3 regions of the Streptomyces sp. NPDC099050 genome follow, and region 1 is predicted to be linked to each of the others. Evidence: riboswitches for the same ligand, from Rfam matches in the RefSeq annotation. Region 1 holds a riboswitch; each other region holds the start of a gene.
The links. A riboswitch is a leader RNA that binds a small molecule or an ion and turns the genes downstream of it on or off. The one in region 1 is predicted to bind cyclic di-AMP.
Positions count from the first base shown of each region.

Region 2: it holds a riboswitch for cyclic di-AMP, as region 1 does, so the genes downstream of both, ACIQV3_RS25785 (peptidoglycan DD-metalloendopeptidase family protein) here and ACIQV3_RS07500 (M23 family metallopeptidase) in region 1, are expected to answer to the same signal.
Region 3: it holds a riboswitch for cyclic di-AMP, as region 1 does, so the genes downstream of both, ACIQV3_RS33150 (transglycosylase family protein) here and ACIQV3_RS07500 (M23 family metallopeptidase) in region 1, are expected to answer to the same signal.

Region 1 is NZ_JBIWAE010000003.1:374,897-378,164, forward strand. Features, by position in the region: gene ACIQV3_RS07495 (GntR family transcriptional regulator) at 184-849, opposite strand; gene ACIQV3_RS07500 (M23 family metallopeptidase) at 1,031-1,825, opposite strand; cyclic di-AMP (ydaO/yuaA leader) riboswitch at 1,838-1,997, opposite strand; gene ACIQV3_RS07505 (M16 family metallopeptidase) at 2,202-3,268, opposite strand, start outside.
Region 2 is NZ_JBIWAE010000016.1:148,612-151,879, forward strand. Features, by position in the region: gene ACIQV3_RS25780 (winged helix DNA-binding domain-containing protein) at 1-886, opposite strand, end outside; gene ACIQV3_RS25785 (peptidoglycan DD-metalloendopeptidase family protein) at 953-1,984, opposite strand; cyclic di-AMP (ydaO/yuaA leader) riboswitch at 1,987-2,184, opposite strand; gene ACIQV3_RS25790 (tyrosine-protein phosphatase) at 2,500-3,268, shown strand, end outside.
Region 3 is NZ_JBIWAE010000026.1:26,125-29,392, forward strand. Features, by position in the region: gene ACIQV3_RS33145 (transglycosylase family protein) at 1-1,066, shown strand, start outside; cyclic di-AMP (ydaO/yuaA leader) riboswitch at 1,343-1,514, shown strand; gene ACIQV3_RS33150 (transglycosylase family protein) at 1,517-2,224, shown strand; gene eno (phosphopyruvate hydratase) at 2,545-3,268, shown strand, end outside.

The DNA.
Region 1 (3,268 bases):
GGACGGACGGGTATACGTACGCCCCCATTCCGGCGCCCCCATTCCGGCGCACCCCATTCCGGTGGCCCGAATTCCGGCAGTCGAATTCCTGCGGCACAGTGACACCCGGGGCGCGGGTCATGAAAAGCGGGGCGCGGGCGCGAATTACCGGCCCGAATATCCCCCCTTTGTATACGGCGTTTGTTAATGCGGAACGCTCGCCGTGTTTACGGCAGGTTGCAAAGTCCTCACGCGCATCCGGTGCGCCCCCGCCGCCCGGTCCACGTGGGCCGCGGTCAGCGCCCGGGCCCGCTCGGCGTCGCCCCGGGCCACCGCGTCCACGATCGCGCCGTGCTCCGCCCAGGACTCCGCGGGCCGCACCGGGGCCTCCACCACGTACATCCAGGCCACCTTGTGGCGCATCTGGGTGAGCAGGGCGATGAGCCCGGGGCTGCCCGAGGCCTGGGAGAGCGTCTCGTGGAACCAGCCGCCCAGGGAGCGCAGATCCTCCCCCTGGCCCCGCCTGGCCCGCTCCTGGCCCAGCCTGACCAGGCCCCGCAGCACCTTGAGGTGGGCCTCGCTGCGGCGTCTGGCCGCCCGGGCGGCAGCGAGGGGCTCCAGGAGCATGCGCAGCTCCAGGAGGTCGGCCGCCTCCTGCTCGGTCGGCTCGGCCACGCAGGCGCCGGCATGCCGGCGGGTGGTCACGAACCCCTCGGACTCCAGCGTGCGCAGCGCCTCGCGGACCGGAACGCGCGAGACTCCGTACCTTCGGGCCAGCACTTCCTCGGTCAGCCGGGCGCCGGGCCCGAACACCCCGGAGACGATGTCTTCGCGGATCGCTGTGCATACCGTGTGCGCGGGAATACGCAAGACCGGACCTCCGCCTTTTTCGTATGACTGTGCGCGGTGCGACTCTATTGCAACACACGATAATTTCCGAGGACGGCCGGAAATACGAAACATTCACACACGCGGAGCGCGAAACACGACGAAGGCCCCGGCTCTCAAAGAGCCGGGGCCTCCGCGGAAGACGTGCGGTGGGGCGAGCGGGTCAGATGCTGACGCCGTGCGAGCGCAGGTACGCCACCGGGTTGATGTCCGAACCGTAGTCGGCGCCGGTGCGGGCCTCGAAGTGCAGGTGCGGGCCGCTGGAGTTGCCGGTGGAGCCCGACAGGCCGATCTTCTGGCCCGGGACGACCTGCTGGCCGACGGAGACGCTCAGCGAGGACATGTGCCCGTACTGGGTGTACGTGCCGTCGGCGTGCTTGATGACGACGTTGTTGCCGTACGCGCCGCCATAGCCCGCCTCGACCACGGTGCCGAGACCCACGGCCTGCACCACGGTGCCGGAGGCGGCGCGGAAGTCGATTCCCGTGTGGCTGCCGGAGGACCACATGCCGCCACCCGCGTGGTACTGCGTGCTGATGGAGGTGTTGTCGAGCGGCGACACGAAGGTGTTGAGGCGCTTGCGCTCCTCTTCGCGGGCGGCACGCTCGGCGGCCTCGCGCTCGGCCTTGGCCTGGGCTTCGGCCTTCGCCTTGGCCTCGGCGGCCCGCTGGCGGGCGTCGGCCTCGGCCTGCGCCTTGGCGGCGGCGGCCTCGGCGGCCCGCTCCTGGGACTGGGCCTGGGCCTCTACGTCACCGGCGAGCTCGTCGGCCAGCACGATGGTGTTCAGGGCGCCGGTGTCCTCCACGGAGGGGGACTTGTCCGCGGCGAACGCGGGGCCGGCCAGGGAGCCTACGACGCCGGTGGCGGCGAGGGCGGCTATGCCGGCGTAGCCGGCGGTCTTGCGGCTCAGACGGCTCGAGCCACGGTGCTTGCCGGCGGCACTACTGCCAAACGCCATGAAGGGGCTGATCCTTTCCTTCCCTCTCGCCTACCGGGTTAGCTGACGGGTTCGGAGCAGGAAGGTCTCCTACGGGCCCCCTCTTGCGAGGCGGTCCGATTCACCCCAGGGACACAAGTGGGTCCCCGGCTCCCCAGGCTCGCGCCTGACGGGGACTCGGCGATCGCTGCCCGGTGCCGCGGACGCGGCGTTTACAACTGACGGACAGCACGGCCGACGCTAGGCGGATCATCAGCCAATCACCAAACAGACACGCTCTTTTGTTGCGTACGCCACACCACATACAAGCAACCACACCAGAAAAGAGACAAGGAGCCCAAAAGGGACCCCGGCGGACAAACCACCGGAGCCCCTTCAGTGACAGGCCAGTTGGCGATCAGTTGGCGACCACGGTCACTTCACCGATCCCGAGGGCCCGTACCGGCTCCTCGATCAGCGAGGCGTCCCCGACCAGGACCGTGACCAGACGGTCCACCGGGAAGGCGCTGACGACCGCCGAAGTGGCCTCCACCGTCCCCGTTTCGGCCAGCCGCGCGTACAACTGCGCCTGGTAGTCGTCCGGGAGCTCCTGCTCGACCTGGTCGGCGAGCGTGCCCGCGACGGAGGCGGCGGTCTCGAACTTCAGCGGGGCCACGCCCACCAAGTTCTGCACGGCCACGTCCCGTTCGGCGTCGGTCAGGCCGCCCTCCGCGAGGGTGCGCAGCACCGTCCAGAGGTCGTCCAGGGCCGGGCCGGTGTTCGGCGTGTCCACCGAGCCGCTGATGGCGAGCATCGAGGCGCCCTTGCCGTCGGCCGTGGAGCGCAGCACCTGGCCGAAGGCGCGCACGCCGTACGTGTACCCCTTCTCCTCGCGCAGCACCTTGTCCAGCCGGGAGGTGAGCGTGCCGCCCAGGCAGTACGTGCCGAGCACCTGGGGCGCCCAGACCCGGTCGTGCCGGTCCGCTCCGATGCGGCCGATCAGCAGCTGCGTCTGGACCGCGCCGGGCCGGTCCACGATGACCACGCGGCCCGTGTCGTCGGCAGTGATCGGCGGGACCGGGCGCGGGGCGGTGGTGTCACCGGTCCACGCGCCCAGGGTGTCGGCCAGGACGGCGTCCAGGTCGATGCCGGTCAGGTCGCCGACGACCACCGCGGTGGCGGTCGCGGGGCGCACGTGGGCCTCGTAGAAGGCGCGTACGGCCGCGGAGTCGATGCGGGCGACCGTCTCCTCGGTTCCCTGACGCGGGCGGGACATCCGCAGGGAGGCCGGGAAGAGCTCCTTCGAGAGCTGCTTGGCGGCGCGGCGCTGCGGGTTGGCGCTCTCGTGCGGGATCTCGTCGAGCCGGTTGCGCACCAGGCGGTCGACCTCGGCGTCGGCGAAGGCCGGTGCGCGCAGCGCCTCGGCGACCAGCCCCAGCGCCTTGTGCAGGCGGGAGGCCGGGACCTCCAGGGAGACCCGCAGGC
Region 2 (3,268 bases), on a different contig from region 1:
AGGGCGGCGGAACGATGCGGCTCCGGTCGGCGTAGGCCAGCAGCACGCTGTCCCACATGGCCATCAGCCGGGGCGGCGCCGGCGTGTCCTCCTGCGGACGCGGCGCGCCCTGGACGTCGAACAGTTCCTCGCCCGCCGGTCCCGTCAGCCGGTCGAGCCGTCCGGAGTGCTCCAGCGCGCCAAGGGCCCGGCGCACCCTGGTCCGCTGGACCAGGGAGAACTGCGCCACGTCCGCCACCGACGCCGGCCCGAACCCCTCCAGGTAGCGCAGGACCAGCGTCCGCAGGGATTCCTCCGAAGCCTCCGGGTCCGCCGGTACGGTGCGCGGCCGGCTCGGGGGCGCGACGTACGAGGGACGTTCCCCGAACGACCACGGCGCGGCGGTGGGCGCGTGCAGCAGCGGTGCGTACTGCCGCAGTCCCCACCACGCTCCCGGCCGCGGCGCGGCCCCCAGCCGGTGTCCGAGCCAGGCCTCGCACTCCGCCGTCGTACGGGGCCGGTCGGCGAAGTCCAGCAGCTCCGGCACGAGGGCGTCGGCGTCCTCGGCCGTCAGCCCCGAGTCCGTGAAGCGGGTCCCGAGCCGGGCGGCCCGTACGGACGGCTGCACGGCCTCCCGGAAGGCCGGGTAGTCCTGCGCGTGCACGGCGTGCAGGGTCAGCCGCATCAGCGTCGACTTGAGGACCTCGCGCCCCGTGAAGGCGGCGTCGAGGTCCGACGGGTCGAAGCCGGCGAGCCGGTTCCACAGCGCGAGGTACGGCGAGGCCGCGAGCTGCGCCTGCAGGGCGACCACCCGGCGGACCGCGTCACCGACGCCCATCACCTCGCGCCGCAGCAGCAACTGCCGTGCGAGGGTGGAGCGGTTGAGCTCCCTTGCGCTGATCTTCATGCCACGCCCGTCCCGTCCCGTGCCGGAACGCGCAGCCTAACCGGCACCTCCGACAGCGCCTCGGATTCAGATGCTGACGCCCTTCGACCGCAGGTAGGCCAGCGGGTCGATGTCCGAGCCGTACGAGGGCCCGGTGCGGATCTCGAAGTGCAGGTGCGGGCCGGTCGAGTTGCCGGTGGAACCGGAGAGGCCGATGCTCTGGCCGCCGGTGACGCTCTGGCCGGACGAGACGGACAGCTGGGAGAGGTGCGCGTACTGGCTGTACTTGCCGTCCGTGTGCCGGATGACCACCTCGTTGCCGTACGAGCCGCTCCACCCGGCGGAGACCACGGTGCCGGCGCCGACCGCCCTGACGGTGGTGCCGGTGCCGGCGGAGAAGTCCACACCGGTGTGGTAGCCGCTGGACCACATGGAACCGGCGGTCTTGTACGCGGTGGAGGGGCCGCCGCCGACCGGGGCGACGAAGCCGGTGGACGCGGAACCGCCCTGCTGCTCGGCGGGCGCGGCGTCCTCGGGGGCGGCCGCCCCGTCGTTGGAGCCCGACTCGGAGGAACCCTCACCGGAGGAATCCGACGAATCGCCAGAAGTGGAAGAACCGAACGAAGCGGACTTCTTGGCCGGCTTCGGCGTTCCGGCCGGCGCGGACTCGGCGGCCGCGGCCGGAGCCGCGCCCTTCGCGCCGAGGGTGAGCTCCAAGCCCGGGTGGATCAGCGACGGGTCGGTGCCGACGGCCTCGCGGTTGTCCGCGTAGAGCTGCTCCCAGCCACCGGTGAGCTGCTGGCGCTCGGCGATCTTGGAGAGGTAGTCGCCCGGCACCACGGTGTAGACCGTGGGGGCGCTCTGCGCGGCGGCCGGCGCGGCCTGGAGGGCGGCGCCCGCCTGCAGAGCCACGGCCTGCAGAGCCACGGCCTGCGCGGCCGCCACCTGCGGGGCCAGGACCGGAGCGGCGGCGGGCGCCGCGGCCGGGACTCCCGCGGCGTGGGCGCCGGTGGCGCCGAGCAGCGGAAGCGCGAGGGCCGCGCCGCCGGTGCCGGCGGCGGCGAATCCGCGGGATATCGAGCGGGACTTGGGACGGCGGTGCTTACCCGTTCCGTGCATGGTGAATTCCTCTCCGACGCCTGCGAGGTGAGCTGTCGGGTTCGGACTGGAGATGTCCGGCCGCCCCTGTGCCGGTGAACAGCACTTGTACGGCTTCACCCCGAGCTGTCCCGTTGTAAAGATCTCAACCGGAGATCCGGAACAGCGGCTTACCTGGTTCCCCCGCTCCTGCCGCGCGCGTGAATAGTCGGGTGCGGTTTCCGGTCGGCGGCAGGATTAGGCGGTCCGTCCGGATCGATCGCGAACGTAATCGAGTGCGGCCGCAGGGAACAAGTCATGAATTCCCCAATGGAATCTTGAAGATGACGGGCCGCCGGAATTCTGGTCACCCTCCGTCCATTCCGCGCCTCCAACAACCGCCCCAGCAAGGCAATTCGACATTCGCGATCAGCCACTCAACGTCACCGTATGATCTGGCTCACGGAGGCGTGTCCGATCTCGCCTCTCGCTATGGCAAGTTGGCCATAACCGGCGCAATTCGGACACCATCAACGACGACCACACGGAGGAGCCCGGTGACCCAGCCGATACCCCAGAGTCCGCACGAGGAGCCGGCACTGACCGGAGTGCGCAACTTCCGCGACGTGGGCGGGCTGCCGACCACGGACGGCCGCAGGGTCAAGTCGGGACTACTGTTTCGAAGCGGACATCTGGCGCATGCCACCGAAAGCGACGCGGAATTCCTCGGGTCGCTCGGACTGCACACCGTCTTCGACTTCCGCAACGGAGCCGACCACGCGCTGGAGGGTCCGGACGTGGAGCTGCCCGGGGTGCTCAACGTCAACATCCCGCTGTCCGATCCGGCCGACGGCAGCGAGTTCTGGAAGATGGTCCGCAACGGGGAGCTGGCGGACCTCCGCGAGCTCCTGGGCGAGGGCAGGGCCGCCGACCGGATGTCCCGTTCGTACCGGGCGATGATCCGTACCCGTACCGCCGAGCACAGCCGGGTGGTGCACGCGCTCGCCGAGCACAGCGTCCCGGCCCTCATGCACTGCGCGGCCGGGAAGGACCGGGCCGGCCTGTCGATCGCCGTCACCCTGCTCGCGCTGGGCGTGGAGCGGGAGGCGATCCTGGCGGACTACCTGGAGTCGAACGCGCCGCACAACCGCTACCGGGTCCGCCGGGGCAGCGACGCGCCCGAGGCCCGCGCCCCCGAGGTGATGGAGCTGCTCGCCCCGCTCTTCGACGCCCGCGCCCCGTATCTGACCACGGCCTTCGACACCATCGACGAGGAGTGGGGCGGCGTGGAGCGCTACCTCGCCGAGGGCCTCGGGCTCATGCCCG
Region 3 (3,268 bases), on a different contig from region 1:
GGTCGCCGAGTGCGAGAGCGGCGGCACGTGGAGTGCCAACTTCGGCGGCGGCGCGTACGGCGGGCTGCAGTTCACCCAGGAGCAGTGGAAGCAGGCCGGCGGGCTCGACTTCGCCGAGCGCGCCGACCTGGCCAGCCGCTCCCAGCAGATCGCGGTCGCCGAACGGGTGCTGGCTTCCCAGGGCCCCCAGGCGTGGCCGCTGTGCGGAGTGCGGGCCGGTCTGACCCAGGACGGGCCCGCCGCCGTGGTGGACCCGGGCCTGCCCGGCGGTTCCGGATCCGTCACCCCGGCCCCGTCCCGTCCGGACGACACCGTGCCCCACACCGGCTCGGGCAAGCCGTCCACGGACTTCGGGGCCCCTACGCCGAAGACCCCGGCGCCCGAGGCCCCGTCGGCCTCGACGCAGCCCGGCTATCCGATCGGCGTGCCCGGCGAACTGCCCGTCATGCCCGCGCCGGACCTGGAGACGCCCCCGGGGCTCCCGGGCGACCCGACGCCTCCCACGAGCCCGACGCCTCCCACGGGCCCGGTGGACCCCACCGCCCCGGTGGGCCCGGTCAATCCCGTCGATCCGACCGCTCCGGTGGACCCGACGGCGCCGCCGTCCGCGGACCCCACCGCGCCGGTGGGCCCGACGGCTCCCGTCTCCCCGTCCAACCCGGGGGACGCCACGAACCCGGCGAACCCGACCAACCCGACCAACCCGGGGAATTCCGCGAACCCGGCAAATCCGGCCAACCCGATTGATCCCACGGCCCCGACGACTCCGGCCGCACCCGGCGCCTCCACCGCTCCGAGCGCGCCGGCGACCCCCGGCGCGACCCCCGGCGCGACCGAGGGCGGCGGCAAGCACCGCGGCCCGGCCGCGCTCGAGACGTCCGCCGCGCCTGATGCCGCGTCGGACCCCACGTACACCGTGAAGGCGGGCGACAGCCTCATCGCGATCGCGGACGCCAACGGAGTGAAGGGTGGCTGGAAGGGCCTCTACGAGGCCAACGAGCAGGTCATCGGCGGCGATGCGGACCTGATCAAGCCCGGTCAGAATCTGGATCTAACGCATCAATAAGGGCACTTAAGGCGCCCGGAACCAGCTGATTGTCCGTTTTCTGTAAGTGAGACATGTGTCTCTTCAGGTCAACTGGCGTGTCCGGCCCGGAGCGTTCCGCAAACCCCGCCCTCACCTGCGCAAACGCCCTTCCGGGGAGCGCAAGTAGGCACCGATTCCCCCCGATGTCCCTCGTTGAACATCGGGGGGAGACCTGTCTACCTTCTGAATCGCTCGCCACCGCGGGCTCCTTCGACCGCATCGCCGAATCCTGCCGGCGGACGGAGGGAACACTCGTCGCGTAAAGCGCCGAAGGCAGGAGCGGGGGAACCAAGGTAGGCGCCGGTCGCGGCCGTTGAGAGACGGTCACATCGCCGGCTAGGGGTTAAGCCAAGCGCTAGGTCGCTCGGCCGGGCACTCACTCGCCCGAACCCGACAGCTCACCTCGTAGGCGTCGGTGAGGAGAACTCCATGCTGCTTTCGGGCAAGGGCAAGCACCGTCGTGGCTCCAAGGCCGTCCGCATCGTCACGCTCGCCGGTGTCGCCGGTGTGGCCGTGGCCGCGCCGCTGATGGCCGCGGGCACCGCCTCCGCCGCGACCGGCGCCGAGTGGGACCGCGTCGCCTCGTGCGAGTCGGGCGGCAACTGGTCCATCAACACGGGCAACGGCTACTACGGCGGCCTGCAGTTCTCGTCGTCCACCTGGGCCGCGTTCGGTGGCAAGGCGTACGCCGCGCAGGCCAACCAGGCCTCCAAGTCGCAGCAGATAGCCATCGCCGAAAAGGTCCTCAAGGGCCAGGGCAAGGGCGCCTGGCCGTCCTGCGGCGTCGGCCTGTCGAACTCCTCCTACACCGGCGGCGGCTCGGGGACGACCACCCCCTCCAAGCCGAAGACCCAGCCGAAGCCGGCTGCGCCGAAGCCGAAGGCCGAGGCTCCGAAGAAGGAGACCAAGCGCGTCGAGGCTCCGACCACGCGCTCCGAGCGTCCGGCCGCCGCGCCGAAGACCGAAGCCCCCAAGACGGGCAACGGCTCTTACGAGGTCAAGTCCGGCGACACGCTGGGCGCGATCGCCGACGCGAACAAGGTGTCCGGCGGCTGGGAGAAGCTCTTCGACCTCAACAAGGAGATCCTGTCGGACGCCGACCTGATCTACCCGGGTCAGAAGCTGAACCTCAGCTGAAAACCGTGAGAACGCTCGCGGCCGCTTTCGCGACGCGCAGTAGTTCCACCGCGTAGTTCCACCAGAGATTCCACCGCCCGGCGCGCAACCCCCTTCGCGCCGGGCGGTGCTGTGTGCGGATGTTCTCCGCCTGACGGAGCCTCCGGAACGCAGATGATCAAGGGTCCTATGTCCTGTAAGAGGGGCATTCAGGCCCTTTTTCGTCCCAGCCCCCGGGCGGTCGGCTGGCCGAGTGCCCGGAGGCGGTTAGGCTCTAAGCGGCAAGGCCATCCCACGGCCTGACACGCCACCGCACACCCAGCGTCACATCCCAGAAGGAGATGCTCGTGCCGTCCATCGACGTCGTCGTAGCCCGGGAAATCCTGGACTCCCGAGGCAATCCCACGGTCGAGGTCGAGGTGGGCCTCGACGATGGCAGCACCGGCCGTGCTGCAGTCCCGTCCGGCGCCTCCACCGGAGCGTTCGAAGCCGTAGAGCTCCGCGACGGTGACCCCAACCGCTACATGGGCAAGGGCGTCGAGAAGGCCGTCCTCGCCGTCATCGAGCAGCTCGGCCCGGAGCTCGTCGGCTACGACGCCACCGAGCAGCGCCTGATCGACCAGGCGATGATCGACCTGGACGCCACCGAGAACAAGGCCTCCCTCGGCGCCAACGCCATCCTGGGCGTCTCCCTCGCCGTCGCGCACGCCGCGTCCGAGGCCTCGGACCTCCCGCTGTTCCGCTACCTCGGCGGTCCGAACGCGCACCTGCTGCCCGTTCCGATGATGAACATCCTGAACGGTGGGTCGCACGCCGACTCCAACGTCGACATCCAGGAATTCATGATCGCCCCGATCGGCGCGGAGTCCTTCTCCGAGGCCCTTCGCTGGGGTGCCGAGGTCTACCACACGCTCAAGAAGGTCCTGCACACCAAGGGCCTCTCCACCGGTCTTGGCGACGAGGGCGGCTTCGCGCCGAACCTGGAGTCGAACCGCGCCGCGCTGGACCTCATCGTCGAGGCCATCAAGCAGGCCGGCTACGTCCCGGGCACCCAGATCGCGCTCG